DNA from 3 places in the Streptomyces sp. NPDC001599 genome. Region 1 is predicted to be linked to each of the others. Evidence: riboswitches for the same ligand, from Rfam matches in the RefSeq annotation. Region 1 holds a riboswitch; each other region holds the start of a gene.
The links. Region 1 has a riboswitch for cobalamin ahead of ACFYZ3_RS17525 (energy-coupling factor ABC transporter permease). Riboswitches for the same ligand answer to the same signal wherever they lie in the genome.
Positions count from the first base shown of each region.

Region 2: it holds a riboswitch for cobalamin, as region 1 does, so the genes downstream of both, ACFYZ3_RS26305 (ribonucleoside-diphosphate reductase subunit alpha) here and ACFYZ3_RS17525 (energy-coupling factor ABC transporter permease) in region 1, are expected to answer to the same signal.
Region 3: it holds a riboswitch for cobalamin, as region 1 does, so the genes downstream of both, ACFYZ3_RS37870 (FecCD family ABC transporter permease) here and ACFYZ3_RS17525 (energy-coupling factor ABC transporter permease) in region 1, are expected to answer to the same signal.

Region 1 covers NZ_JBIAVA010000006.1:110,660-120,198, forward strand. Annotated here, with positions in the region: gene ACFYZ3_RS17495 (glycosyl hydrolase family 18 protein) at 1-475, shown strand, start outside; gene ACFYZ3_RS17500 (TetR/AcrR family transcriptional regulator) at 624-1,271, shown strand; gene ACFYZ3_RS17505 (MFS transporter) at 1,458-3,074, shown strand; gene ACFYZ3_RS17510 (ATP-binding cassette domain-containing protein) at 3,122-3,976, opposite strand; gene cbiQ (cobalt ECF transporter T component CbiQ) at 3,973-4,722, opposite strand; gene ACFYZ3_RS17520 (energy-coupling factor ABC transporter substrate-binding protein) at 4,723-5,079, opposite strand; gene ACFYZ3_RS17525 (energy-coupling factor ABC transporter permease) at 5,076-5,774, opposite strand; cobalamin riboswitch at 5,804-5,990, opposite strand; gene ACFYZ3_RS17530 (potassium channel family protein) at 6,091-6,663, opposite strand; gene ACFYZ3_RS17535 (chloride channel protein) at 6,660-8,018, opposite strand; gene ACFYZ3_RS17540 (hypothetical protein) at 8,298-8,765, shown strand; gene ACFYZ3_RS17545 (FAD-binding and (Fe-S)-binding domain-containing protein) at 8,835-9,539, opposite strand, start outside.
Region 2 covers NZ_JBIAVA010000011.1:59,923-69,461, reverse strand. Annotated here, with positions in the region: gene mctP (monocarboxylate uptake permease MctP) at 1-1,476, shown strand, start outside; gene ACFYZ3_RS26310 (GNAT family N-acetyltransferase) at 1,548-2,054, shown strand; cobalamin riboswitch at 2,116-2,277, shown strand; gene ACFYZ3_RS26305 (ribonucleoside-diphosphate reductase subunit alpha) at 2,405-4,780, shown strand; gene ACFYZ3_RS26300 (ribonucleotide-diphosphate reductase subunit beta) at 4,780-5,811, shown strand; gene ACFYZ3_RS26295 (hypothetical protein) at 5,724-5,990, opposite strand; gene ACFYZ3_RS26290 (GlxA family transcriptional regulator) at 6,083-7,051, shown strand; gene ACFYZ3_RS26285 (cytochrome P450) at 7,065-8,450, opposite strand; gene cyc1 (epi-isozizaene synthase) at 8,447-9,532, opposite strand.
Region 3 covers NZ_JBIAVA010000029.1:14,768-24,306, reverse strand. Annotated here, with positions in the region: gene ACFYZ3_RS37895 (type III polyketide synthase) at 1-227, shown strand, start outside; gene ACFYZ3_RS37890 (SpoIIE family protein phosphatase) at 409-2,568, shown strand; gene ACFYZ3_RS37885 (histidine phosphatase family protein) at 2,693-3,319, shown strand; gene ACFYZ3_RS37880 (ABC transporter substrate-binding protein) at 3,368-4,405, opposite strand; gene ACFYZ3_RS37875 (ABC transporter ATP-binding protein) at 4,479-5,252, opposite strand; gene ACFYZ3_RS37870 (FecCD family ABC transporter permease) at 5,252-6,358, opposite strand; cobalamin riboswitch at 6,459-6,600, opposite strand; gene ACFYZ3_RS37865 (GrpB family protein) at 6,724-7,335, shown strand; gene ACFYZ3_RS37860 (hypothetical protein) at 7,490-7,942, opposite strand; gene ACFYZ3_RS37855 (Dyp-type peroxidase) at 8,169-9,119, opposite strand; gene ACFYZ3_RS37850 (sigma factor-like helix-turn-helix DNA-binding protein) at 9,261-9,539, opposite strand, start outside.

The DNA.
Region 1 (9,539 bases):
GCACGCCTCCAACCTCTACGCCGACGCGGAGGACCCCTACCCCTTCCACTTCAGCGTCGAGAACGCGATCCGGACGTATCTCGACGCCGGGGTCAACCCGCGCAAACTGACGGTCGGCTTCCCCTTCTACGGGCGCGGCTGGCAGGGCGTCAGCGAGGGCGGCGTCGCCGGTGAGTGGCAGGACGCGGGCGGCGCGGCACCCGGCCAGTTCCCCGCGGAGGCCGGGGTCCGCGGCTACAGCAACCTGATCGGCAGCTACCCGTCCATGGCCGTCCACCACGACGAGGAGTCGGTGTCCACCTTCGGCTACACCGGTCCGGGGGGCCAGTGGTGGTCCTTCGACGACACCTGGTCGATCGGGAAGAAGACCGACTGGGTCAAGTCCAAGGGGCTGCTGGGCGGTTTCGTCTGGGAGATGTCCGGCGACACCTCGGACGGCCGTCTGATGACCGCGCTGGACAACGGACTGAAGTGAGGCACGGCGCACCCGGCACGGCGCACCCGGCTCGCCGCCACTCCGCGCAGAAGCGGTGGCGAGCCGGGTGCGGCCGGGCCTCGTGCCCTCCGTGCCAGAATGGGAGCCCCGCACTCGTACCCGCACGCCGCACCGCCCCGAGGTTCCCGTGACCAAGCCCGTCGCCCGTGAGCCGCAGCGCCGCAACGCGCGGTCGAACCGGGCGCGCATCCTGGCCACCGCCCGCCGGGAGCTGGGGCGGAACCCGGACACCACGCTGGAGGAGCTGGCCCGGGCCGCCGGTGTCGTACGGCGTACCCTTTTCGGCCACTTCCCGGGGCGTGCGGCGCTCCTGGAGGCCCTCGCCGAGGAGGCGTCCGAGGTGCTGCGGGGCGCGATGGCCGACGCGGCGCAGCCGGACGAACCGGCCGACCGGGCGCTGGCGCACTTCACGCTGCTGATGTGGTCCGTGGGAGACCGCTACCGCATGCTGCTGGCCCTGGCCCGGCACGACCTGGGCGTGGAGCGCGTGGCCGAGATCCTGGCCCCGGCCCGCGCCGAGGTCACCGCCATCCTGGAGCGCGGCCAGCGGGACGGGGCCTTCCCGGCCCACCTGCCCCCCGCCGTGCTGAGCGCGGGGCTCGAGGCGATGGTCGTCGCGCTCCTGGAGCAGGTCAACACCGGTGCCCTGGAAGACGACGGCACCCGGACCGCCGCCGCCATGCTCATCGCGGCCGGTGTGCCGGAGCGGCGGGCGCGGGCCGTCGTCGAGGCCGTGCGCCCGGCGGTGCGCGCGAAGTCCGTCCCGGCCGAGTAGGCCGCCCCCCCGTTCGGCCGAGTAGGCCGCCCTCCCCGTTCGGCCGAGTAGGCCACTCTCCCCGTTCAGTAGGCGCCCCCGGTTGGCGGGCGCCTTATTTGCACGTCCATGTGCAACAAACTACGCTGCTCTTGTCTGCTCACTCATGGGCAATTAACTCGCCCTCGCTTGTCTCCGGGAGCCTCCATGCCCCTACTCGCCACCACCCCCGTCGAGAAGATGCCCGGGCCCTACGCCCGGCGCTGGTGGGCTCTCCTCGTGCTCTGCCTGAGCCTGCTGATCGTCGTCATGGCCAACACGTCCCTGATCGTGGCCGCCCCGGACATGACGACCGACCTGGGCCTGAGCAGCAGCGACCTCCAGTGGGTCATCGACGGCTACACCGTCCCGTACGCCGCGCTGATGCTGGTGCTCGGCGCGATCGGCGACAAGTACAGCCGACGCGGGGCCCTGGTCACCGGTCTGGTGATCTTCGCGGGCGGTTCGGTGATGGGCAGCCTGGTCCACGAGACGGGGCTGGTCATCGCGGCCCGCGCCGTCATGGGCGTCGGCGCCGCCGTCGTCATGCCGGCCACGCTGTCCCTGCTGGTCGCGGTCTTCCCGAGGGGCGAGCGCGCCCGCGCCATCACGGCCTGGACCGCCACCTCCGGACTCGCCATCGCGGTCGGGCCACTGGTCGCCGGGTGGCTCCTGGAGGACCACGCCTGGGGCTCGACCTTCCTGGTCAACGTCCCCGTCGCGGTCCTCGCCGTCATCGGCGCGCTGGTCCTCGTACCGCCGTCCCGGGCGGCCGGTGCGGGCCGCATCGACTACGTCGGCGGGCTGCTCTCCATCGTCTCCGTCGGCAGCCTGGTATACGCGACGATCGAGGGCCCGCACTTCGGCTGGGGCGCGGGACCGGTCGCCGCGGCGGTTGTTGCCGGGGCCGGTCTGATCGCCTTCGTGGCCTGGGAGCTGCGCCACCCGCACCCCATGCTGGACGTGCGCAGGTTCCTGCTGCGGCCCTTCAGCGGCTCGATGCTCGCGGTGCTGTTCTTCTTCTTCGGCACCTACGGCGCCATCTACTACGCCACGCAGTTCCTCCAGTTCGTCCTCGGCTACGGCGCGCTGGAGACCGGCGTACGGCTGCTGCCGCTGGCCGGGGCCGTGTTCGTCGGTGCCGCGGTGACCGGGCGGCTGACCCCGAAGCTGGGCGTACGGGCCATGGTCGGCTCCGGCATGGCCATCGGCACCGTCGGTGTCTTCCTGCTGGTCCTGATCGACCAGGGCTCCACCTACGCCGACTTCCTCGCCCCGATGCTGCTGCTCGGCCTCGCCATCGGCCTCAGCGTCTCCCCGGCGACCGACACCATCATGGGCTCCTTCCCGGAGAGCGAACTCGGCGTCGGCGGCGGCGCCAACGACACCGCGCTGGAACTCGGCGGCTCCCTCGGCATCGCCGTCCTGGGCTCCCTCCTCGGCACCTCCTACCGGGACGAACTGGCCGGCCTGGTGGGCGACCGGCTCCCGGCCGCCGCACTGGACACCGCCCAGGACTCGGTGGGCGGCGGACTCGCCGTCGCCGAGCGGCTCGCCACCAGCCCGGCCGCCGGACCCGAGCAGGCGCAGGCCCTCGCCGACGCCGTGAACCGGGCCTTCGCCCACGGCGTCTCGACGACCAGCCTCGTCGGCGGCGTCATCATGGCCGCGGGCACGTTGATCGTCCTCGCCGTCCTGCCCGGCCGCCGCGCCCGGCGGTCGGCCCAGGCCGAGGCCGACACGACGGAGGCCCGGGACACCGAACTCAGCCGTTCCGGGAGCTGAGCCGCCCCCGCCCCCGCCCTGCGCCGCCCGCACCCGCCCCCGCTCGGTCAGTCGGCCAGCGCCGCCAGCTCCTCCGCCGTCCGCGGACCCCTCGCCGAGTCCGCCAGCAGGCCCCGCGCCCGCAGCAGCCCGGCCGCCGCGACGCCCCAGGGGAGCCGCAGCCCGGCCTGCCGCAGCAGGTCGGCGCGGGCCAGCGTCGGGGCGGCCGGGCCGGTGCGCACACCGTCCGGGGTGAGCAGGGCGGCGTCGTTGGACCAGCGCAGGGCGAGGTCGACGTCGTGGGTGGCCATCACCACGGTGGTGCCGCCCGCGCGCAGCCGGTCCAGGGTGGCGAGCAACCGCTCCTGCCCGTCCGGGTCGAGACCGGCGGTCGGCTCGTCGAGGATCAGCACCCGGGGCCGCATCGCGACCGCCCCCGCGATCGCGGTCCGCTTGCGCTGCCCGTAGGACAGCAGGTGCGTGGGCCGCTCGGCCAGCGCCGCGATGTCCAGCGCGGCGAGCGCCTCCCCGACCCGGGAGCGCACCTCCGCGTCGGGCAGCCCCAGGTTCAGCGGGCCGAAGGACACGTCCTGGCCGACCGAGGCCGCGAAGAGCTGGTCGTCCGGGTCCTGGACCACCAACTGCACGGTGGTCCGCAGCCGGGTCAGCCCCTTGCGGTCGTAGGTCACCGGCTCCCCGTCGACCGTCAACGTCCCCGCACGCGGCCTCAGTCCGCCGCTGAGCAGCCGCATCAGCGTTGTCTTGCCACTGCCGTTGCGGCCGAGCAGCGCCAGTGCGCGCCCCTCGCGCACCGCGAAGTCCAGGCCCGTCAGCACGTCCGGCCCCTCCTCGTACGCGAACGACGCGCCCCGCAGGGCGACCAGGGGCAGGGCCGGTTCCGGTGACCGCGCCGGTTCGCTCACGACAGGGGTCCTTCCAGTACGAGGGTGAGAGCGGCCAGCACCGCAAGGAGCGCGACGCTCGCCGCCGTGAACGGCACCGACACCCGGGCCTCGGGCACCAGCACGCGCAGGGTGCCGTCGTAACCGCGCCCGGCGAGCCCGGTCTGCAGCCGGGCCGCCCGGTCGAAGGCCCGCACGAACGCGGTGGCGCCGAGCCCGCCGAGCGAACGCCAGGCCGCCGCCCGGCTGGTGTGCCCGAGCCGCGCGGCCTGCGCCTGACGGATCCGGCGCACCGAGTCCAGCAGCAGGAAACTCATCCGGTACGTCACCAGCGCCACGTCCACGACGGGCGCGGGCACCCCGGCCCGCACCAGGCGCGGCAGCAGGTCGGACATCGGCGTGGTGAACGCGAACAGCAGCACCCCCAGCGAGGCCGCCGAGGTGCGCAGCAGCAGCCCACCCGCGCGCACCGCGCCGCCGTCGGCCGCCGACAGGAACCCGTCCGGGCCCCCGACCTGCACCAGCAGCGGCAGCGCCCCCGTCACGCAGAAGCCCAGCGGTACCCGGTAGGCCCGCCACAGCCGACGCCCGGGCACGCCCGCCGGGCCGAGCAGCACCGCCAGCGCCGCCACCAGCACCAGCGCGGCACCCGGCCAGGGCGGCAGCGAGATCGCGAGCACGGTCAGGCCGAGACCGAGCACGGCTTTGTCCAGGGGATGGCGGCGGCGCCATCGACTGCTGTGCGCCGCCGCGTCGATCGGCAGCACTCAGTCCCCTTCGGGGGCGTCCCCCGCGGCCGCCGTGGCCTCGGAGGTGGCCAACGCCCGTTCCTCGCCCTGCCGTCGACCCCGGCGCAGGCCGAAGTAGTACGCCAGCACGCCCGCGCCGAGCGCGGCCTGCAGCGCGAACAGCGCCGACTCGACCTCCCCGGACGGCGGTTCGTACAGCGGGGAGAACCACGGTTCGTAGTCCGGCTCGATCTCGGTGATCGCCGTCTCCGCCTCCGCGTCGGACCCGGCGAACGGTTCCTCCTTGTGGTCGCCGAGGCCCAGCACCAGCGGCAGTACCGCCAGCGCGGCCACGGCGAGCAGCAGCAGGGTGTTGATCTTCGCGTTCCGGCTCATCGGGCCACCGCCTCCCGCTTCCGCTCGCCGGACCGGGTCAGCAGCACGCCCAGCCGGGTCAGTTCGCCCTTGCTGGACTGCACGAGCAGCCGCATCACGATCACGGTGAGCAGGCCCTCGCTGACCGCGAGCGGGATCTGCGTGACGGCGAAGATCGAGCCGAACTTGCCGAGCGCGCCCAGGAATCCGCTGCCCGGGTCGGGGAAGGCCAGCGCCAGCTGCACGCTGGTCACGCAGTAGGTCGACAGGTCGGCGACGAACGCGCCGAAGAACACGGTGACCATCAACGGCACGTCCCAGCGGCGCAGCAGCCGGTAGACGCCGTACCCGGCCCAGGGGCCGACGATCGCCATCGAGAAGACGTTGGCGCCGAGCGTGGTCAGCCCGCCGTGGGCGAGCAGGAGCGCCTGGAAGAGCAGGGTGATGGTGCCCAGGACCGCCATGATCGGCGGCCGGAACAGGATCGCGCCCAGACCGGTGCCGGTCGGATGGGAGCAACTCCCGGTGACCGACGGCAGCTTCAGGGCCGACAGGACGAACGTGAAGGCTCCGGAGGCGCCGAGGAGCAGCGTGCTCTCCGGGTGCTCCCTGACCTCACGGGTGAGTGACCGGACTCCGTGGACGACGAACGGCGCGGACGCGACACCCCAGGCGATCGCGTGCGCCGGTGGCAGAAAGCCCTCGGCTATGTGCATGGCTCAGCAGACCCTCTCCAGCACCTCGTGGATGGACGACGCGCCTTGGCCGGTCTCCTGGCTTACGGGTACCACCGCCCGTGCTCCGCCTTCCCGGATCGCAAGCGATCCAGTGGCTGCCCGCCAGGGCCGGAGCCGGACTTCCCGATTCACAGTGGCGAGGGCCGCACCGGCATCACACCGGATTTCCCGTTCACCAAGGCGTGGCGACAGTAGTGCTCCCACGGGGGCGGGCACAAGCGGGCCTCGGACCCGGCGGGCGCCCCGCCGGGCCGCCGAACAGGCCTCGGTGCTGCGCAAACGCCCGGCGCCGCCGTCAGCGGGACCGGCCGCCCCGCTCGGGCCGCCGGACCACCATGTCCCGCATCCGGGTGGTCAGCGCGGTCGCGGCGGCCGTGAGGAAGACGAAGCTGTAGGTGATCTGGAGGATGGCCACGACCCGTGCGGCCTGGCCGTGCGGGGTGATGTCCCCGTACCCGACGGTCGCGAGCGTCACCACGGTGAAGTACAGCGCGTCGATCCGGGTGTGCAGTCCGCTGAACTCGCCCGGCGACTTGGCGAGGGCGTAGTACGTGGCCGAGAAGACGTGCACGGACAGGACGATCAGCAGCGAGATGACCACCCCGGGCCGGCTGTCCGGACGGTCCAGGAGAACGTGCCGGATCTGCCGCAGCAGCAGTACGGCCACGACGGCCAGCAGCAGGGCGAACAGCACCCAGCTCAGCACCGGCCGCTGCGGCCCCAGGTGGTCGAGGGGGAGCAGGAAGTACGCCACGCCCACGGCGGCCGCGATCCCCGCCCGTACGAGCCAGGGCCGGACGGCGTCCCAGCCGGTACGGGGACGTGGGCGAGGTCGGGGGCGCGGGTGCGCGGTCCGGCGGTCCTTCACCGCGCCGCTCCCGCCGTCGGCGATCCGTCCGGCGCCCCGCCCGCTTCCGGCCGGGTCCGGCGCACCAGCTGGGCCACGACGAACGAGACGACCGAGGCCATGACGATCAGCGGCATCTGGTCGTGGGAGTCCCGGCCCATCAGCAGCACCGCCAGGACCGAGCTGGCCAGCGGCAGCCCCGTCACCGCGGCCGCCGCGGCGGCGATGCCGAGGGCGAGGGCCGGGGTGGCACCGAAGCCGGGCAGCCCGGAGCAGGCCAGGGCCGTCGCCGCGCCCAGCAGCACGGCCGGGAAGATCGGGCCGCCGCGCAGCGCGCCCAGCGCGACGCCCCAGGCCAGGCCCTTGCACACGACCAGCGCGACCAGCGCCCCCACGGACCAGGCGTGCGGATGCGCGGCGAGCTGGGCGAGGGTGGCCTGCCCGGACAGCGCGGCCTCGGCCGGGGAACGGCCGGTGATCAGCGCGTACGCGGCGACACAGACGCCGACCGCGGTGGCGCAGGCGACGGTGCGGGCGGCCGTGCGGCGCCGGGTCCAGGCGACGGTGCGACGGCCCAGCGCGCGGGCCAGCGTCACCAGTACGGCGATCAGGGCGGCGGTGGGCAGGCCCCACAGGAAGTCACCCGCGTCCGGATGGGCCTGCGGCGGCAGGTCGGGCAGGCCCAGCGCGCCGATCTCCAGCCCCGTCCACTGACCGAAGCCGGTGAAGACCAGGGCGCCGGTCGCGCTGGCCAGCAGGCAGGGCAGCAGCAGGGCGACCAGCTGGGTGCCGGCCAGCCCCGCCCCCTCGATGAGCAGGACCGCCGCCGCGATCGGGCCGCCGAGGATGGTGGAGATCGCGGCGGTGGAGCCGGCCGTGGCGAGGATCGCGCTCGCCCGCTGGTCGCCGCCCGCGCCCGCCCGCCGCACCGCCAGCAGGGCGAGCCCGCTGCCGACGGCCATGAGCGGGGCCTCGGGACCCAGCACCACGCCGAGCGGCAGCGTGGCCAGCGCGGCCAGCACCGCGCCGGGCAGCGCCCGGGGGCCGACGGGCGCGCCGCCCAGGCCGTTCACCGGCAGATGGCCGCCGCCGCCCGGCATCCGGGTCACGATCGGTGCCAGGATCAGCCCGGCGAGCACGAGCGCGGGCAGCGGCCACCACCACGGCGGGGTGTCGTATCCGGCCGCCTCGGGCAGCGACGTCCACACCCAGTGCTGCAACTCGTGCTGGAGCCCGACGAAGAAGAAGCAGGCCAGCGCGATGGGCACCCCCAGCAGCACGCACAGCAGCAACAGCCGCCGGTAGCCGGGGCTGAGCAGGGTCTGCCGCAGCGACCGCTCCGCCCGGTCCGGGACGGCGTTCGCCGGCGCGGTCACGGCACCCGTCCGCGCGGGCCCCGCCGGGGCAGCGGCCGACTCGTCACACGCCCTCCTTCTTCCGGCCCCGGGGTCCGCCGGTCACCGGGGCCGCGGGTGCCGCTCAGTTAACGCGAGGCCGGGGGCGCCCGCATGCGCACGCCCGGCGCGCGACTCACCCGTACGGCGGACCCGCGTGGCCGGGGAGCGCGAACGCCCGCAGGCTCTGAACGACCTGTCGGTGCCGTCGGCACCGGTGGGCAGCTGCCCCGTACGGGGGACACAGAAAGGACTTCGCTCATGAGCCAGCACGCCGAACCCTCTCCCGGCCGGCCGTCCCACGGCGGCGACGCCTCCTGGGCCCGGCGCTCGGGCGACCGCACCAGCGGCTGGGTGACCGGCGGGGTCGTCTTCGCGGGCGTACTGCTGCTGCTGAACGGCGCGCTCGCCGTCCTCCAGGGCATCGCGGCCATCGCCGAGGACGACGTGTACGCCCGTATCGGCACCTACGTCTACGAGATGAGCCTGACCGGTTGGGGGATCGTCCACGTCATTCTGGGCGCCCTCGTGTTCGTCACCGGGTTCGGTCTGCTCAAGGACATGGCCTGGGCACGGGTGGCGGGTATCGTCCTCGCCTCGCTGAGCCTGATCGCCCAGTTCCTGTTCCTGCCGTACGCGCCCGTGTGGTCCGTGATCATGATGGCGATCGACGTGTTCGTGATCTGGGCCCTGGCGAGCCGTCAGGACACCGCGTCCTCCCGGGCCTGAGACGCCACGCCCGGAACCGACGGACGGTCACCACCGCGGGTGCGGGGTGACCGTCCGTCGGGTCCGGGCTCAGTGGCGGCGCAGGCTCCGGGCCAGCGCCGTCGCCGCCGCCGCGGTGCCCACGGCGGCCGCCGCCGTGGCCGCGAGGGCCAGGGCCCGCGCCCGCGGACCGGGAGCGGCCGGACGGGCGCCCGGGGCGGTGCCGTACGCGCTGCCCGGAGCCCCCGGGCCGGTCGCGGGGCCGGGCGGCAGGGCCGAGGCCAGCAGTTCCGCCAGGTGGACGCCCTCGTGGCCGCCGCTGTCGAACTCGTGGATCTGGGTGCGGCAGCTGAACCCGTCGGCGAGGACGACGGTCGACTCGTCCTCCTCCCGCAGCCGCGGCAGCAGCACCCGCTCCGCGCACGCCTCGCTGACGTCCAGGTGCCCGCGCTCGAAGCCGAAGTTGCCGGCCAGCCCGCAGCAGCCGGAGTCCAGTCGTTCCGCGTCCACCCCGGCCCGGCGCAGCAGCTCCTGGTCGGCCTCCCAGCCCAGGACCGCGTGCTGGTGGCAGTGCACCTGGGCCAGCGCACGCGCGGACCGGTCGGGGACCCGCGGGGGCTCGTAACCGGGGGAGTGATCGGTGAGCAGCTCGGAGAGGGTCACCGTCTGCTCGGCCAGTCGCAGCACGTCCTGGTCGCCGGGGAACAGCTCGGCCGCGTCGGCCCGGAACACGGCCGTGCAGCTCGGCTCCAGTGCCACGACCAGGCCGCCCGCCCGGACATGGCCGGCCAGCGC
Region 2 (9,539 bases), on a different contig from region 1:
GGCCGCTCGTTCGGCACCTGGGTCACCTGGTTCCTGCTGGGCGGCGACCTGTACACCGCGTACACCTTCGTGGCCGTCCCGGCGGCGATCTACGCGGCGGGCGCGTCCGGCTTCTTCGCGGTGCCGTACACGATCCTGGTCTACCCGCTGATCTTCACCTTCCTGCCCCGCCTGTGGTCGGTCTCGCACAAGCACGGGTACGTGACGACCTCGGACTTCGTGCGCGGCCGGTTCGGCTCCAAGGGCCTGTCGCTGGCGGTGGCCGTCACCGGCATCCTGGCGACCATGCCGTACATCGCGCTCCAGCTGGTCGGCATCCAGGCCGTCCTGGACGTGATGGGCGTCGGCGGCGGCGAGGACACCAACTGGTTCGTCAAGGACCTGCCGCTGCTGATCGCCTTCGGTGTGCTGGCGGCGTACACGTACTCGTCGGGACTGCGCGCCCCCGCGCTGATCGCGTTCGTGAAGGACACGCTGATCTACATCGTCATCGCGGTGGCGATCATCTACATCCCGATCAAGCTGGGCGGCTTCGACGACATCTTCGCGTCGGCGAGCGACAAGTTCACCGAGGCGGGCAAGGGCGGGGTGGTGCCGGACGCGGGGGGTCAGTGGACCTACGCGACCCTCGCGCTCGGCTCGGCGCTCGCGCTGTTCATGTACCCGCACTCGATCACCGCCACGCTGTCCTCGCGCAGCCGTGAGGTGATCCGCCGCAACACCACGATCCTGCCGCTGTACTCCCTGATGCTGGGCCTGCTCGCCCTCCTCGGCTTCATGGCGATCGCGGCCGGGGTGAAGGTGGACAACGGCCAGCTGGCGATCCCGCAGCTGTTCGAGAACATGTTCCCGGACTGGTTCGCGGGCGTCGCCTTCGCGGCGATCGGCATCGGCGCGCTGGTTCCGGCGGCGATCATGTCGATCGCGGCCGCGAACCTGTTCACCCGCAACATCTACAAGGACTTCATCAAGCCGGACGCCACGCCGCAGCAGGAGACGAAGGTCTCCAAGCTGGTGTCGCTGCTGGTGAAGGTGGGCGCGCTGATCTTCGTCCTGGGCATGGACAAGACCGTCGCGATCAACTTCCAGCTGCTGGGCGGCATCTGGATCCTGCAGACCTTCCCGGCCCTGGTCGGCGGCCTGTTCACCCGCTGGTTCCACCGCTGGGCGCTGCTCGGCGGCTGGGCGGTCGGCATGGTCTACGGCACGGTCGCCGCCTACGGTGTCGCCTCGCCGACGCAGAAGCACTTCGGCGGCTCCTCCGACGAGATCCCCGGCATCGGCGAGATCGGCTACATCGGTCTCACCGCCTTCGTGCTGAACGTCCTGGTCACCGTGGTCCTGACCTTCGTCCTGAGGGCCGTCAAGGCGCCCGACGGCGTCGACGAGACCAAGCCGTCCGACTACACGGCGGACGCCGGCGACCCCGGCGTCCAGGTGGAACTGCCCCCGGCCACGGCGGGCAGCTCGCACTAGCCGCGCTCTTCAGCGGGCCGTCGGAGAAATCCGGCGGCCCGTTGTCGTACCCGTGGGGCACACTCGGCGTCATGGACTTCGTGATCCGGCGGGCGACGGCCGAGGAGTACGACACCCTCGGCGAGATCACCGCGCAGGCCTACCTGCGCGACGGCCTCCTCGACTTCGGGGAGAGCGATTCGTACCTGGACGAGCTGCGCGACGTGGCCAAGCGCGCGGCGGCCGCGGAGGTGCTGGTCGCCGCGGCGGACGGCCGGGTGCTCGGCGGCGTGACCTTCGTGCCGTCCGGCGGCCCCATGGCGGACATCGCGCGACCCGGCGAGGCCGAGATACGCATGCTCGCCGTCGCCCGGGAGGCACGCGGCCGCGGGGCCGGCGAGGCCCTCGTGCGGGCCTGTGTCGACCGCGCCCGGGCCGTGCCGGGGTGCACGGGCGTCGTGCTGTCGACGCAGGCCGCCATGCGCACCGCGCACCGCCTCTACGAGCGCCTGGGCTTCGTCCGCACGCCCGACCGCGACTGGAACCCGCTGCCGGAGCTGGACGACATCATGCTGCTCGCCTACGAACTGACGCTCTGACACGGGCGCGACACTCCGTCACAACACCCCGTCGAGACACAACATCTGGGGGTGCTCGCGTCACCCGGCACAAGATGTATGCTCGTGCTCGCTGTCGCCGCAGGGGAATCCGGTGCGAATCCGGAACTGTCCCGCAACGGTGTACTTGCGTGCATCCGTACGTCTTCGCACGTGCGCGCACGCCTGTCCAGTCCGAGGACCTGCCGACAGTGCGCCCGGCCGCCTTGGCCCGGGTGCCATGACGTCCGGGCCTCGTGGAGTGGGCCGGTGGACGCGACGCCGCGTGCGCTCGTGAGCTGCCCCCTGCCCTCCCTCCGCCAGGCCCCGTGCCGAGCGAGGGAGTGCTCCACGTGACCATCGCGCCAGCCGATCCGGCTTCAGCGACCCCGGTGACGGCGACCGGGGAACCCGACGGACCCGGTGCCGCCCTGCTGCGGACCCTGACCGGACTGACCGCCGACCTCCAGGGCGCCGACCCCGGCCGGGTGGCCGCCGCCGCACTGCGCGGCCGGTCCGCCCGCGCCGACGAGGCCGAGCTGCGCGAGCTGGCCACCGAGGCGGCCGCCGGTCTGATCTCCGAGGACCCGGTCTACTCCCGGCTGGCCGCCCGCCTGCTGACCATCGGCATCCGCGCCGAGGCCGCCTCCCAGGGCGTCGCCGCCTTCACCGACTCGGTCGCCACCGGCCACCGCGAGGGCCTGATCGCCGACCGCACCGCCGCCTTCGTACGGCTGCACGCGGACCGCCTCGACGCGCTGATCGACCCGGCCGCCGACGACCGCTTCGGCTACTTCGGCCTGCGTACGCTCTACAGCCGCTACCTGCTCCGCCACCCGATCACCCGCAAGGCCGTCGAGACGCCCCAGCACTTCCTGCTGCGGGTCGCCGCCGGACTCGCCGAGGACGACACGGCCCGCGCGGTGGACGAGGTCGCCGCCCTGTACGGCCTGATGAGCCGCCTGGACTACCTGCCCTCCTCCCCCACCCTCTTCAACTCCGGCACCCGGCACGCCCAGATGTCGTCCTGCTACCTCCTGGACTCCCCCAAGGACGAGCTGGACTCCCTCTACGACCGCCTCCACCAGGTGGCCCGCCTGTCCAAGCACGCCGGCGGCATCGGCATCGCGTACTCCCGCGTCCGCGCCCGTGGTTCGCTGATCCGCGGCACCAACGGGCACTCCAACGGCATCGTCCCGTTCCTGAAGACGCTGGACGCCTCCGTCGCCGCCGTGAACCAGGGCGGCCGGCGCAAGGGCGCGGCGGCGGTCTACCTGGAGACCTGGCACGCGGACGTCGAGGAGTTCCTGGAGCTGCGCGACAACACCGGCGAGGACGCCCGCCGTACGCACAACCTGAACCTCGCGCACTGGGTGCCGGACGAGTTCATGCGCCGCGTGGACGCCGACGGGACCTGGTCGCTGTTCTCCCCCGCCGACGTGCCGGAGCTGACCGACCTGTGGGGCGAGGAGTTCGACGCGGCCTACCGCCGGGCGGAGGAGGCGGGGCTCGCCCGCAGGACGCTGCCCGCCCGTGAGCTGTACGGCCGCATGATGCGCACCCTGGCGCAGACCGGCAACGGCTGGATGACCTTCAAGGACACCGCCAACCGCACGGCCAACCAGACCGCGACCCCCGGCCACGTCGTCCACTCCTCCAACCTCTGCACGGAGATCCTGGAGGTCACCGACGACGGGGAGACGGCGGTCTGCAACCTGGGCTCGGTCAACCTCGGCGCGTTCGTCGACGAGGCCCGCGGGGACATGGACTGGGAGCGCCTGGACGCCACCGTCCGCACCGCGGTCACCTTCCTGGACCGGGTCGTCGACATCAACTTCTACCCGACCGAGCAGGCGGGCCGCTCCAACGCCCGCTGGCGCCCGGTCGGTCTCGGCGCGATGGGCCTCCAGGACGTCTTCTTCCGGTTGCGCCTGCCCTTCGACTCCCCCGAGGCGAAGGCCCTGTCCACCCGCATCGCCGAGCGGGTCATGCTCGCCGCGTACGAGACCTCCACCGACCTCGCCGAGCGGAGCGGCCCGCTGCCGGCCTGGGAGAAGACCCGTACGGCCAAGGGGGTGCTGCACCCGGACCACTACGGCGTCGAGCACACCTGGCCGGAGCGCTGGGCCGCGCTGCGCGAGCGCATGGCGACCACCGGTCTGCGCAACTCCCTGCTCCTGGCCATCGCCCCGACCGCGACCATCGCCTCCATCGCCGGGGTCTACGAGTGCATCGAGCCGCAGGTGTCCAACCTGTTCAAGCGCGAGACACTGTCGGGCGAGTTCCTCCAGGTCAACTCCTACCTGGTGGACGACCTCAAGCGGCTCGGCGTGTGGGACGCGCGCACCCGTGAGGCGCTGCGCGAGGCCAACGGCTCGGTGCAGGGCTTCACCTGGATCCCCGAGGACGTGCGCGCGCTGTACCGCACGGCCTGGGAGATCCCGCAGCGCGGTCTGATCGACATGGCCGCCGCCCGCACCCCGTACCTCGACCAGGCCCAGTCGCTGAACCTGTTCCTGGAGACGCCGACCATCGGGAAGCTCTCCTCGATGTACGCCTACGCCTGGAAGCAGGGCCTGAAGACCACCTATTACCTGCGTTCCCGCCCGGCGACCCGGATCGCCCGCGCCGCGGCCCGCGCCACCACCGTCCCCGTGCAGGCCGCCCTCGACCCCGAAGCGGTCGCCTGCTCCCTGGAAAACCCCGAGTCCTGCGAGGCCTGCCAGTAATGACCACCGAGATGCCCGCGACCCGCGCCACCAAGAACCTGCTCGACCCGGGCTTCGAGCTGACCCTGCGCCCCATGCGCTACCCGGACTTCTACGAGCGCTACCGGGACGCCATCAAGAACACCTGGCACGTCGAGGAGGTCGACCTCCACTCGGACGTCGCCGACCTGGCGAAGCTGAGCCCCATGGAGCAGCACCTGATCGGCCGCCTTGTGGCCTTCTTCGCCACCGGCGACTCGATCGTCGCGAACAACCTGGTGCTGACCCTCTACAAGCACATCAACTCGCCCGAGGCGCGGCTTTACCTGTCCCGCCAGCTCTTCGAGGAGGCCGTCCACGTCCAGTTCTATCTGACGCTGCTCGACACCTACCTGCCCGACCCGGAGGACCGCGCCGCTGCCTTCGCGGCCGTGGAGAACATCCCGTCCATCCGGGAGAAGGCCGAGTTCTGCTTCAGGTGGATGGACTCGGTCGAGTCGATCGACCGGCTGGAGACCCAGGCGGACCGGCGCCGCTTCCTGCTGAACCTGATCTGCTTCGCGGCCTGCATCGAGGGCCTGTTCTTCTACGGCGCCTTCGCCTACGTCTACTGGTTCCGCAGCCGAGGGCTGCTGCACGGCCTGGCCACCGGCACCAACTGGGTGTTCCGGGACGAGACCATGCACATGTCCTTCGCGTTCGACGTCGTCGACACCGTGCGCAAGGAGGAGCCGGAGCTGTTCGACGACCGGCTCCAGGAGCAGGTCACCGACATGCTGCGGGAGGCCGTCGAGGCCGAGCTGCAGTTCGCGCGCGACCTGTGCGGTGACGGCCTCCCGGGGATGAACACCGACTCGATGCGGCAGTACCTGGAGTGCGTGGCCGACCAGCGTCTGACGCGCCTCGGCTTCGCCCCGGTGTACGGCTCCGAGAACCCCTTCTCCTTCATGGAGTTGCAGGGCGTTCAGGAGTTGACCAACTTCTTCGAGCGGCGCCCCTCGGCGTACCAGGTGGCGGTGGAGGGCACGGTCGACCTGTCCGAGGACTTCTGAGTCTCCTGGGTCTCCTTCCCGTGGTGGGCCCGGGCCTCCCCGCCCTCCTGGGCCTCCCTGATCTGGCGGTCGATGCGCCTGTCGCGCACGATGCCGATCACCGAGGGGAGGACCATGAGGACGAGGAGTCCGAAGGTCGCGAGCATTCCGATGAGGCCTTCAATCTGGTTTCCGGTCATGACACCACTGTCACGCCGGAGACTCCTTACCGTCAGTGGCAGGACTGCCGTAAGGCCTCGATTTCCTGCCATGGGCGAGGCACACTGGCGGCATGCTGAAGAATGTGGCCGCCGTCCTGCTGGACGGTGCGCATCCCTTCGAACTCGGTGTGATCTGCGAGGTCTTCGGTATCGACCGGAGCGACGAGGGCCTGCCGGGGTACGACTTCGCGGTGGTCTCCGCGGAGGGCCCCACGCTGGGCACCCACGTCGGCGGGCTGACCGTCTCCACGCCGTACGGTCTGGAGCGGCTGGAGGAGGCCGACCTGATCGCGGTGCCGGCGGGCAGCGACTTCGTCCGCCGGGAGTACCCGCCCGACCTGCTGGACGCCCTGCGCAGGGCGACGGACCGGGGCACACGCGTGCTGAGCGTGTGCTCCGGCGTCTTCGTGCTGGGCGCCGCCGGTCTGCTGGACGGGCGGCGGTGCGCGGTGCACTGGCACCACGCGGCCGAGCTGAGCCGGCAGTACCCGCGGGCCGAGGTCGCGCCGGACGTGCTCTACGTCGACGAGGACCCGGTGATCACCTCGGCCGGGACAGCCGCCGGCATCGACGCCTGTCTGCACATCGTGCGCAAGGAGCAGGGGACCGAGGTCGCCAACCGGATCGCCCGGCGCATGGTGGTGCCGCCGCACCGGGACGGCGGGCAGGCGCAGTACATCGAACGGCCGCTGCCGCGCTCCTCCTGCGACACCGTCGGCGAGGTGCTGGCCTGGATGGAGCAGCACCTCGACGAGGAGGTCACGGTCGAGCAGCTGGCGGTCCGGGCGCACATGTCCCCGCGCACCTTCGCCCGCCGCTTCCAGCAGGAGACGGGGACGACCCCCTACCGCTGGATCCTGCGCCAGCGCGTACTGCTGGCCCAGCGGCTGCTGGAAGCGACGGACGAGACGATGGACACGATCGCCTGGCGCGCCGGCTTCGGCACGGCGGCGGCCCTGAGGCACCAGTTCACCAGGGCCCTGGGCACCACCCCGCAGGCCTACCGGCGCACCTTCCGGGGCCCGGATGCCGCCGCCTGAGCCGTCGGGGCCGTCACCGCGCCACGGGCCTGACCAGCAGGTCGTGCGGGCGCAGCGTGATGCCGACCCGGACCGCGTCGTTCGATCCCGCCACCTGTTCGAAGCGGTACTTCGTGGCGAGCGCGGCCGTGATCAGCGTGAGCTGGGCCATCGAGAAGTGGTCACTGGGGCACTTCCGCTTGCCCGCGCTGAACGGCTTCATGGCGTATTTCGGCACATTCGCCGCACGTTCCGGGAGCCACCGGTCGGGGTCGAACTCCAGGTTGTCGTCGTACGACTTCGGATCGCGCTGGATTGCGTACGGACTGTAGATGATGTCCGCACCGGCCGGAATGCGATAGCCACCGAGTTCGCTCTCGGCCACCGCGCGCCGCGTCAATACCCATACGGCGGGACGCAAACGCATGGCCTCCACGATGACATTGCCGGTGTGCCTGAGCTTCCGGACGTCCCCGAATGCCACGGGGCGTCCGCCGGTGACCGCTTCGACTTCGTCGCGTATGCGGTCGGCATGTTCCGGATGGTCGGCAAGTGCCTGGAGCAACCACATGATCGTGGACGCGATGGTTTCACTGCCCGGGGTGAGTATCGCGACCACCTGGTCGTGGATCTCCTGTTCCCCGATCGGGTCGCCATTGTCGTCCTTCGCCTCCAGCAATGCCGTGAGCAAATCGTCCGGCTTTTGACCGGATGCGCGGCGTTCGGCGATGATCTCGTCGACCAGCAGGTGCAGATCGGCCAAAGCGTCGTTGAATCGGCGGTTGGCCGGAAGCGGCAGCCGGTACAGCGGTCCGAGCGGGACCACCATGCGCCGGTACATGCCCCGGAAGACGGTGGCGAGCGCGACGCACAGCCGCTCGGCCCGCTCGTCCATGTACTGCCCGCGCAGCAGGCAGCGGGCCGCGACACGCACGGCGACCCGGAAGGACTCGGAGGTGGCGTCGACGGTCTTCCCCGGCTGCCACCGCTCGGTGAGCGCGTGCGCCTCCTCCTCCATGATCGGTCCGTAGGCGGGGATGGCGTCGAGCCGGAACGCCGGCTGGATGGTGCGCCGCTGGCGGCGGTGGAGCGGGCCGTTGGCGGTCGCCACGCCCTCCTTGCCGAGCAGGCCCTCCAGCGACTCCCACAGCGGACCGGCTATGTGGTAGTCGGGATTCAGGGCGAGGGCGCCGGTCAGCTCGGGGTTGGTGACCGCGTAGACGGTCTTCGGGCCGAGCTTGATCCGCACGATGTCGCCGTGGTCGCGCAGTTGGGACATGAAGGCCAGCGGGTCGCGGGCCAGCCGCAAGCCGTGGCCGAGCAGCGGCACGCCGCCGCCCGCGACGGGCGGCTCGCGCAGCTCCGGTGCTCCCGGTGCCGCGGGTGCGCGGGTTTCGGGGTTGACGGACTCGACGGTCATTTCTCACCTGCCGCTTCGTTGTTGACGTACGGGGGCGTGGACCGGTCGTCCCAGCTGTCGACCATGTACCGGCCGGACTCGTGGTGGAACCAGTAGACGGAACTGAACCAGTTCCGCATATTGCCGACGTTGGCCCGTACGGCGCCGCTCAGTTCCTTTCCGCGTACGGTTCCGTCGGCGAGTTCGTCGGCGAACCGTAAGGCGTCCTGCTCCACGGCGAGGAATTCAGTGATGCATTCCTCGACGCGGCGCCGGACTTCTCCAATGGCTTCTTCCAGAGTGAGTGAATGGTGGGTGATGAGACTGATGCCAAGATTATGGACCTCGTCTCCCGCTATTTCCTTGGGCAACGAGCACAGGTCGTTGTACCAGGCGGCGAATTCCTGACTCAGCAGCGCCGCCCGGCGATATGCCGGGTGTTTCCGTACGGCGTCTGGGAGTTCGCAGCACGAGCTCGGCTCCAGCAGGTCGGTCCAGATCCAGTGCGCGAAGGTGAGCCGGCGCAGTTCGAGGTACTCCTCCACGCCGGGCACGATTCCGCGCGTGCGGTTGTGGAATTCACGGTCGTACGCCTCGATCACCGTGTGGAAGTGCCGGGCGAACCGGGCGTTCCACGTGGCCGGCAGGAAGGCGTAGAGCCGCCGCACACTGTCGGCGAACCCCGCCACCAGCGTGTCCTCGTGGTGCAGGTGGTCCCCGGGTGAGTCGAGTGCCGTGTGCAGCCGGCCGCGCAGTCGCCGCCAGGCGCCGGCACGGCCGTGGACGATGTCACGGTCGTGGCGGTCGTCCCAGACGAAGAACCACGCGCTGTAGTCCGCTATCGCCTGCATGACCTCGTCGGGGGCGCCCAGGTAGTACCCCGCCATGAGGTCCGTGTAGCACAGGCCATCGGCATATTCCTCGACCTTGTCCGCCGGCATGAGCCGCTTTTCGAGCAGCCAGGTCCGGGTGGTCTCCTGGAGCTTCGGCCAATACGGGTGCAGTTGCCGGGGAAATGCCGCCTCGATCACCGGGAGACGGAGCGATGGCGGTACTGCGATCGCGGTCGGTGTCGCTGTGGTGCCGTGTGGGAAAGCATGCACGAACAAA
Region 3 (9,539 bases), on a different contig from region 1:
GGACCCGGGTGCTGGAGTACATGGAGCAGACGATGCCCGACGAGTGGCCCTCGGGGCTCCTGGAGTACAGCCGGGACAGCTACACCAGCGGCAACCGCGGAGGCGCCGCCGTGTTCGACATCCTGCGCCGGGCGCACGACGCCGGGCAGAAGGCGGGCAGCCGTGCCGTCCTGTACGCGGCCGCCCCGGGCCTGACGGCCACCGCTCTGGAAGGGGAGTGGCTGTAGGGGGCACTCCGGGGCCCCCTGCTACGTTCCGTGGTCACCGCGCGGCCCGCTGATGTGGGCGAAGCGTCCGCGCGTGTTATTGAATGGGGTGTGCGGTCGGGATCCTCGGGGGCTCTTCCGCACGGGTTCGGGTACGGCCCCGGCACTGTGCCGGGGTTGGCGAGCGAGCTGAGGGAGCCGCATGGACTCCACACCCTCCCCTTCGTCCTCGTCGCCGTTCGACCTGGTCAGCAGCGCCCTGGGGCGGTACATCCCGCGTGGCGGAGCCGCGGCGGCCGGTCCTGCCGAGCCGCGGGACGACTCCGGCGGACCCCGGCCGGAGCACGACCGTCCGCCGGTGGGCCGGCAGGAGCAGATCCTCGGTGCGGTCAATCTGGACCGGGAGCTGAGAGTCACCCACCGCAATCTCGAGGCCCCCGTCTTCGCGGGACTGGACGCCGCGGTCGGCAGCCCGTTCGTCGATCTCCTGCCGCCCGGGGACGTGCCGACGGTCACCCGGCGGCTGCGGCAGGTCCTGGACACCGGTGAGGCACACGTCGCCCGGGTCCAGCGGCTGCGGCGCGGCGACGGGTCGGAGCTGGTGGTCTCGATGAGCATCCTGCCCGCGGCCGCGCCCCGGGAGGGCCTGACCGTCTCCGTGATCGCGATGGCCAGGAGGCTGCACCTGTACGCCGCCGAGACCGCTATCGGCACCTCGCTGGACATCGGCGAAACGGCGCAGTCGCTGGCGGAGTCCCTGCTGGCCTGGGGAGACGTGGCCGCAGTCGACCTCGACTTCGCCGTGTGGACGGGCGAGGGGGTCACCGAGCGGGCGCAGGGCCGCATCCGGCTGCGCCGGGCGGCCCTGGTGCCGGACCGGGCCTGGCCCGAGGGGTACGTGACCCTGGGCGAGGACCTGCCCAGCGACGCGAGTCGTCTGCTGTCGCAGGCGATACGGCGCGCCGACGCCCCGCAGTCCATCGTCATCCCCGACCGGGAGGCGATCGAGCGGGTGCTCGGCAGCCCGCGGCTGGTACGTGCTCTGGTGCCCGGAGACCGGTCGGCGGGAGTGGCGTGCGTACCGCTGGTCCTGGAAGGCGACCCGCCCGTCGTCCTGGGCGTGGCGGAGGTGTGGCGGCGGGCGGACCGCCCCTTCGCCGACAGCGAGCTGTTCGACCTCCAGGAGCTGGTGGCCAGGACCTCCCACCACGTGGACCTGGCCCGCCAGCACCAGCGCGAGCACACGCAGGTGCTGGCCCTGCAACGGCGGCTGCTGCCGCGCTCCGCCGGTGGCACCGTCCAGACCGCCAGCGTCTACCAGCCCGCCACCCCCGACAGCGCGGGCGTCGGGGGAGACTGGGTGAACAGTTTCCCGCTGCCGGACGGCCGTACCGCGCTGGTCGTCGGCGACGTCGTCGGGCACGGCCTGGGCGCCGCGGCCACCATGGGTCAGCTGAGCATGGAGGCCCGCGCGCTGCTGTCCGCGGGGCTGGCCCCCGACGAGGTGCTCGAGCACCTGGACGAGACCGTGACGCTGCTGGACGACGCGGAGTCCGGGCTGGCGGCCGGTTACAGCGCGCTCGGGTCGACCTGCTGCATCGCCGTCTACGACCCCGTCAGCCACCGGGTGACGCTGTCCAGCGCCGGCCACCTCCCCCCGATCCTGGTGTCGCCGGACGGACGCGCCGGCCCCCTTCCGGACCGCCCGCACCCGGGCCTGGGTACCGAGTTCGCGCTGCGGGAGCCGTACGGCGTGCACACCTTCGTCGCACCCCCGGGGTCCCTGCTCGCCCTCTACACCGACGGTCTGGTCGAGGATCCGGCCGTGCCGATCGACGAGGGCATCGCCAGGCTGGCGGACGCCGTGTCCGGCGTGCATCCGTGGGACTCGTTGCAGCAGGCCGTGCGCCGGGTGGTGTCCGAGGTGATGCCGTCGCACCAGCGCGACGACGTGACCCTGCTCATCGCACGCACGATCGGCTACCGCAAGGGGGACACCGCGACCTGGCGGCTGCCCGCTCGCGACGACGCGGCCGCCCGGGCCCGCGCACTGGTCTCCGCACTGCTGCGGCAGTGGCGCACCAGGGACAGCACCCGGGACAGCGTGCTGCTCCTGGTCAGCGAGCTGGTCACCAACGCGGTCCGGTTCGCCGGCGGCCCCATCACGGTACGGCTGATCAGGGCCGGTCCCGGTCTGCTGTGCGAGGTCGGCGACACCGGCAACGGCAGACCGCGGCTGGGCCGGGGCGGGCTCCTCGACGACGGGGGCCGCGGCCTGCACGTGGTGCACCGGCTCACCACCCGGTGGGGCGTGCGGTGGACGGACACCGGCAAGGTGGTCTGGGCCGAGGTCGTGCGCTGACGCGGCCGCGGGAACGTACCTCCTTCCGCGGCTCAGCGGCTTTCACGGCGTGAGAGGAACCAACGCTCGGGGTACCGGCGTCCGTTGACGTACAAGATCGCCCGTCCGCCCCGAGGAGTCCGCGATGACCGGCACAGCCACCCGCTACCTCTACCTCGCCCGGCACGGTGAGGCCGCACCGGACGAGAGCGGGCTGACGGACGCCGGCCGGCGCCAGGCCACCCTGCTCGGTCAACGCCTGCGCGGCATTCCCCTCGCCGCCGTCCACCACGGCCCCCTGCCGCGAGCCGAACAGACCGCGCGCCTGGTCGCGGACGAACTGGAGGGCATCACGCCGCGCGTCTCGGAAGCCGCCGGTGACTACGTGCCCCACATGCCCGAACGGTCCGAGCTCCCGGCCGAGTCGGCGGACCTCTACCTCCGCTTCCTCGCCGGTGCCACCGACGAGGAACGCGAGCGCGGCCCGGAGCTCGCCCGTCAGGCGCTGCGTCTTTTCACGGGGGCGGTGACGGACGGCGCCCGGGACCGGCACGAACTGGTCGTCACCCACAACTTCCTCATCGCCTGGCTCGTCCGGGACGCCATGCACGCGCCGAGGTGGCGGTGGCTCGGCCTCAACCACTGCAACGCGGCGCTCACGGTCATCCGTTACGCGCCCGGGCGGGCGGCCTCCGTCCTGCTCGCCAACGACATGCGGCACCTGCCCGCCGAGCTGCGCTGGACGGGCTTTCCCGCCGAACTGCACGTCTGACGACCGGAATTCGCGCACGGGCCGGAGCGCCGTCGCACCGGCCGGTACTCAGGAGCCGAGGCCGCTCAGGTAGGCCGCCAGCGAGGTGATGGCGGCGGGGTTGCGCGGGCTCTCGACGAGGTCGACGTAGTCGAGGGTGAAGATCCGGTCGTTCTTGACGGCGGAGACGTTGGCGAGCGGCTTGTAGGACTTGAGGAAGCGGCGCTTCTGCTCGGCGGCGGTGTCCCCGTAGTCGTTGATCACGATCACCTCGGGGTCACGGGCGACGACCGTCTCCCAGCCCACGGTGGTCCAGCTGTCCTTCAGGTCCTTCATGACGTGGTCGCCGCCGGCCTTGGTGATGATGTCGTGGGGTCCGGCGTAGGCCCCGGAGGTGAGCGGCTTGTCCTCGCCGCTGTCGTAGAGGAACACCCGGGGCCGGTCGGCGCCCTTGGGGGCCTTCGCCTGCGCCTGGGCGACCTGGTCGCGGAACCGGGCGACGAGGGTCTCGGCCCGGTCCTCGACGTCGAACACCTTCCCCAGGTTGCGCAGGTCCGTGTAGAGCGCGTCGAGCGGGGGCATCACGCCGCGGGCCTTGCCCTGCCCGTTGCGGCACGACTCACTGAACAGGTACGAGTCGATGCCCAGGCGGCGCAGCGCCTGAGGGGTGAATCCGTCTCCCTCGCTGAAACCGTAGTTCCAGCCCGCGAAGACCAGGTCGGCACGGGCGTCCAGGACCAGTTCCTTGTTGATGCGCTCCTTCGACAGCCAGGTGGTCTTCCGGTAGCCGTCCTTCCACGGCACCTTCGTGAGGTCGCCCTTGTCGTCGGGCATGACGTATCCGGCCATGTGGTCCTCGAGTCCGAGGGCGAACATGATCTCGGTGATTCCCACGTCGTTGGTGACCACGCGTCGCGGGGCCTTCTCGAACGTCAGCTTCTCGCCGCAGTTCTCGACCGTCACCGGATAGTGGCCGTCGGAGGACGCCCGGGCGCCCTCCCCCTTCCCCGCCTCCGGCGAGACGTCCGCCCCGCAGCCGGAGACGGCGAGGGCGAGGACGGGGGCGAGGGCCAGGGCCAGGGCGGCGGGGCGTGCGCGGTTCGGCATGCTGGTGGTGACTCCTTCGAGGGCGGGCGGGGCGGGGCGGGGCGGACGAGGCAGGGCGGACGAGCCGGGCTCACTACTGAGCCGGCAGGCGGTCGAAGAGCAGTTGGAGTGCGCCGGTCTCCGGGTGGGCGACGCGGTGCGCCCGGACTCCGAAGACGTCGGCCAGCAGATCGGCCGTGAGAACGTCGTGCGGAGCTCCGGAGGCGACGATCCGTCCGCCGTCGACGACGTGCAGGCGGTCGCAGTGGAGCGCGGCGAGGTTGAGGTCGTGCAGGGCGGCCAGCACGGTCGGCCCACTGGCCCGCACCAGGGACAGGACTTCCAACTGCTGGGCGATGTCCAGGTGGTTGGTGGGCTCGTCCAGGACGAGGATCCGCGGCTGCTGGGCGAGTGCGCGAGCGATCAGGACCCGTTGCCTCTCCCCGCCGGAGAGGGTGAGGAAGCCGCGGTCGGTCAGGTGGCCCGCGCCGACTCCGTCCAGGGCGGCGGCGCAGACGTGCCGGTCCTCGTCGGAGGTCCGGGCCGCCGCCCCTTGGTGCGGCAGTCTGCCCATGGCCACGACCTCGGCCACCGTGAAGTCGAACTCCGCCCCCGCTTCCTGCGGCAGGGCGGCGAGCCGGCGCGCGCTCTCCCGCGGGCTCAGGGAGGGCAGGTCGTCACCGCCGAGCCGGACCACGCCGGCCGTGGGCCGCAGCGCCCGGTACACGCAGCGCAACAGGGTCGACTTGCCGCTGCCGTTGGGTCCGACGAGCCCGACGAACCGGCCGCTGTCCGCGCGCAGCGACACCTCGTCGAGCACCCGAACACCGGACATCTCCACCGTGAGTCCCTCGACCTCGACCTGCATCACACGCCTCCGAAGGTGTAGGTACGGCGGCGCATCAGCAGGACGAAGCAGGGCACGCCGATCGCCGCCGTCAGTACGCCCAGCGGCAGTTCGGCGGGCGCGAGCACGACCCGCGACAGGATGTCGACCCAGACCAGCAGTACGGCCCCGCCCAGGGGCGCCACGGCCAGCAGCCGCCGGTGGTCCGCGCCGACCAGCATCCGGGCCGCGTGCGGGACCATCAGGCCGACGAAGCCGATCGCCCCGCTGACCGCGACCACCGCACCCGTGACGGCCGCGGCGGTGAGGAACAGTTCCTTGCGCAGCCGCCCGGGGTCCACGCCCAGCGCGGCGGCGGTCTCGTCGCCCATCGCGAGGGCGTTCAGGCGCCGGGCCGACCAGCCGAGATGGACGAGGCCGCCGAGGACCGCGCCCGCGGCGATCGGTACGGAGGACCAGTTCGCCCCGCCCAGGCTGCCGAGCAGCCACATCATGGCGGACCGCGCCGCTTCGCCGTGCTCGGCGGCGAACACCATGAAGGTGGTGACGGCCGAGAAGCCGTAGTACATCGCGGTACCGGTCAGCACCAGCCGGAGCGGGGTCAGGCCCCGCGGGGTCCGGGCGATCGCGTACACCAGCACCATGGCCGCGAGCGCGGAGAGGAACGCCGCCGTGGACAGCGCCCAGAGACCGAGCGCTCCGAAGGCCCCGAAGATGAGCACGGCGTTGGCCCCCACGGCGGCACCGGAGGAGATGCCGAGGACGAAGGGGTCCGCCAGAGCGTTGCGGACCATGGCCTGGACGGCGACGCCGACGGACGCCAGGCCGGCGCCGACGACCGCCGCGAGCACGGCTCGTGGGAACCGGAGTTCCCAGACGATGGTGTAGGCGGCGACGTCGTCCGCGTCTATGGTCCCGCCGGTCAGGCCCGCCCAGAGGTAGTGCAGGGCCTCGCTCCAGGAGAGCCCCGCCGCGCCGATGCACGCCCCGCAGGCCAGCGAGACGGGAAGCGCGACGCACAGCCCTGCCACCAGCAGGGGAAGTGAGGCGCGCCTGGCCGGTGGTGGCCCGCTGTTCCTCGTACGGTCCGGTGGGGCGGCGGGTGTCCGGTCGCGGAGCGTGGCCACAGGCGTTTCGCTTTCGCCTCGGGCCGTGCGCCTGCGTGATCGAAGGAGCGGGCCCGGACGCTGGGCGCCCTGCACAGCACCTCTCGCAGTCCACGGCGATTGACAGGGGCTTCACCACCGCGGGTAATCGGGCTTACGGGACCCCTTGCGGGGCTCCGCCTACCGTTGCGGGTCAGCGCCGGACTTCGACCGGACTTCCCCCACGAGGCGCTTCGCAGCGTACCTCGTCACCTTCTGCGGGCAGGAAGCGCACCCGGACTCCGCGGCTTCCGTCGCACGGAATGCCCGGACTGCCGCCGACGGACGGCCGGACCGATGATGGAGAGCAGAGGCCGTGAACCGGCCCGAACGTGAGGAATGTATTGATGACGAACAGCAGTGGCCGACGTCGGCCGGACGTCACGACGGTTGAGATCATCGGTGGGCCGGAAGCACTCGAGGTCGGCCTCAGCGACTACGACGCCCGGTGGGCGGAGACCTACCTGCGTCACCGGCGTCGGATCCTTGACGCGTTGGCGGCGGACGTCGATGTCGAGCACATCGGCTCCACTTCGGTTCCGGGACTGGCCGCCAAGCCGATCGTGGACATCGTCGTCGCGGTGGCCGACATCACGGCGGAGGAGGACTACCTCGACGCGCTGTTGGCGGCCGGGTACGAACTGCGGGTTCGCGAGCCAGGACACCGACTCGTGCGCACACCCACTCGCGACGTGCATGTCCACGTCTACGAGAGAGGGGCCGCGGCGGTGCACGAGTACCTCCTCTTCCGTGACCACCTGCGCACCGACGCGGGCGATCGCGCCCTGTACGAGAACGTCAAACGAGCCCTGTTCGACCAGCCGTGGAGCGACATGAACGACTACTCCGACGCCAAGAGCGACGTCATCCTCGCGATCAAGTCCCGAGCCAAGGCCGGTGTCCGCCCGGACGGTGAGGGCATGACGACGCCCTCCGCCTCCGGACCAGGCGCACCGTGACGGCGTCTCGTACGGCTATGTCTCCGGCAGCGCGGGCCGACGCTCCGCGCGAGCGGTCGAGGTCTCGTCAGCGTCGGCCTGGGTCATCAGTGCGGTGAAGACCCGTTCCACGTGCCGTCAGCGGCCCACCGTCCGGCAGCCCGCCTCGGCGCCGTTACGCGTACGAGTCGACGTTGATCGAGTAACCGGCACCGGCGCTGAGGTCGGGGCGGCTTCCGTGGCCCTCTTCCGCGAGCAGTTCGGCGGTGAGGAAGATGATCCGCAGGTTCATCGTCTTCGTGACGAAGCTCAGGTCGTCGGGCGCGGCGTCGGGCGCCGGGATCCATCCGTCCTGTTGCGCTGCCGTCCGGTAATGCGCCGCCACATCGGCCCGTGTGCCGGGAAAGGCGTACGTCCGCTCGGCGTACACCGTGACCTCGCCGCTGTCGGACCAGCAGCCGGCGTCGACCTCCTCGAAGCCCCGGGCGACGGTGGCCTCGTCGGGTCGGGAGTCAAGGATGTGGAGCGCCGTCAGCTCCTCGACCCGGGCGTCGGTCCCCTCGCAGTCCTGGGCGAGGTCCATCAGCGTGCAGCCGGTGAGCGCCGAGGTCACGAGCAGGGTCGCCACGAGAAGCGATACGGGTCGGGTGCGAGTTGTTCGTATGGACAAAGCGAGCTCCAGAGGTGGTCCGGGCAGCGGACAGGCCGTGGTTCGGACGGGAAGTCTTCGAGCCTGCTCCGAGGAACCACCGCCCGGTTCTACCAGAAGCCGCCACCCCCGCAGCTGCCGCCGGCGTGAGGGTGCTCCCCTTGAGGGCCCCGTGAGGGTGTGCCCGGGTCGAGTCGCTCGGTGCTCAGGGCCGAGCGGGGAGGTTTTCCAAGAAGTCCGCCGCCGGTGTGAAGAACAGCGAGCCGGTGACGGCGGTGGAGAAGTCCAGGATGCGATCGTGCGGTGCCGACGCGGTGCCCAGGAACATCCGCTCCAGCATCGTCTCCGTCACCTCGGGGGTGCGGGCGTAGCCGATGAAGTACGTGCCGAACTCCTCGCGGCCCACCGACCCGAAGGGCATGTTGTCCCGAAGGATCTCCAGATCGCTGCCGTCCGGACCGGTGACACTGGTGAGGGCGACGTGCGAGTCGGCCGGCTTCACGTCGTCGGACAGCTCCACGTCGGTCATCTTGCGGCGGCCGATCACCCGCTCCTGGGCCTCGACGGAGAGCCCTTCCCACGCGTCGATGTCGTGCAGGTACTTCTGCACGACGACGTAGCTCCCGCCCGCGAAGGCCGGATCCTCGGCACCGACGAGGACGGCCCTGCGCGCGGCGGCTCCTGTCGGGTTCTCCGTGCCGTCGACGAAACCGAGCATGTCGCGCTCGTCGAAGTACTTGAAACCGTGCACCTCGTCCTGCGGGGTGACCGCTCCGCGCAGCCGGCCCGTGATCTCGGTGGCGAGTGCGAAGCACAGGTCCAGCCGCGCGGCCCTGATGTGGAAGAGCAGGTCACCCGGGGTGGCGACTGCCCGGTGCACCGGCCCGTCCAGCTCCCGGAAGGGATGCAGCCCGGCCGGACGCGCCCCTGAGAACAGGCGGTCCCACGCCTCGGAACCGATGCCGGTGACGCAGCTCAGCCTGCCGTCGGGCTGCGCGCGGAACCCGACGGCTCGCTCCAGCGAGGCGACATCCGACAGCAGGTCCCGGACGGTGTCCTCCCCGCCACTGTCGATCGTGACGACGAGGAAGATCGCCGCACTGGTCAGGGGGGACAGAACCATCTGGGGCTCCGGCTCCTCGACTTCTCCGCCCATGAACGAACATCCTCCCACGACCGACTCGCACCTCCACACACCATGTCACATCAGTGTGGGTGGGTGATGCCCGGCATCACGTAACAAATTGCGGTGCGCTTCGGGGCCCCGCGGTACCCGGGCCGGCGAGCGCCGGCCCGGTCATGCGGCCTCGTAGTCCTCGGCCCCGTCGCCCCCGCGCGTCTGACCGGCGGTGTCCTCGCGGCCTCGCCGGTCCGCGACGCGGTCCGTGGCGAGGTGCCGTCGCGCCCGGCGCACCAGGTGCCGGGCCTGGGCCTCGTCGACGCCGAGGACGGCAGCGATCTCGGAGTAGGGGGAGGCCAGCGTCTCCCGCAGCACGAAGGCCGCCCGTTCCGCGACGTCCAGCTGCTCGAGCATGAGCAGCACGTCGAACTCGACCGGCTTCGTGCCCTCGGCGCC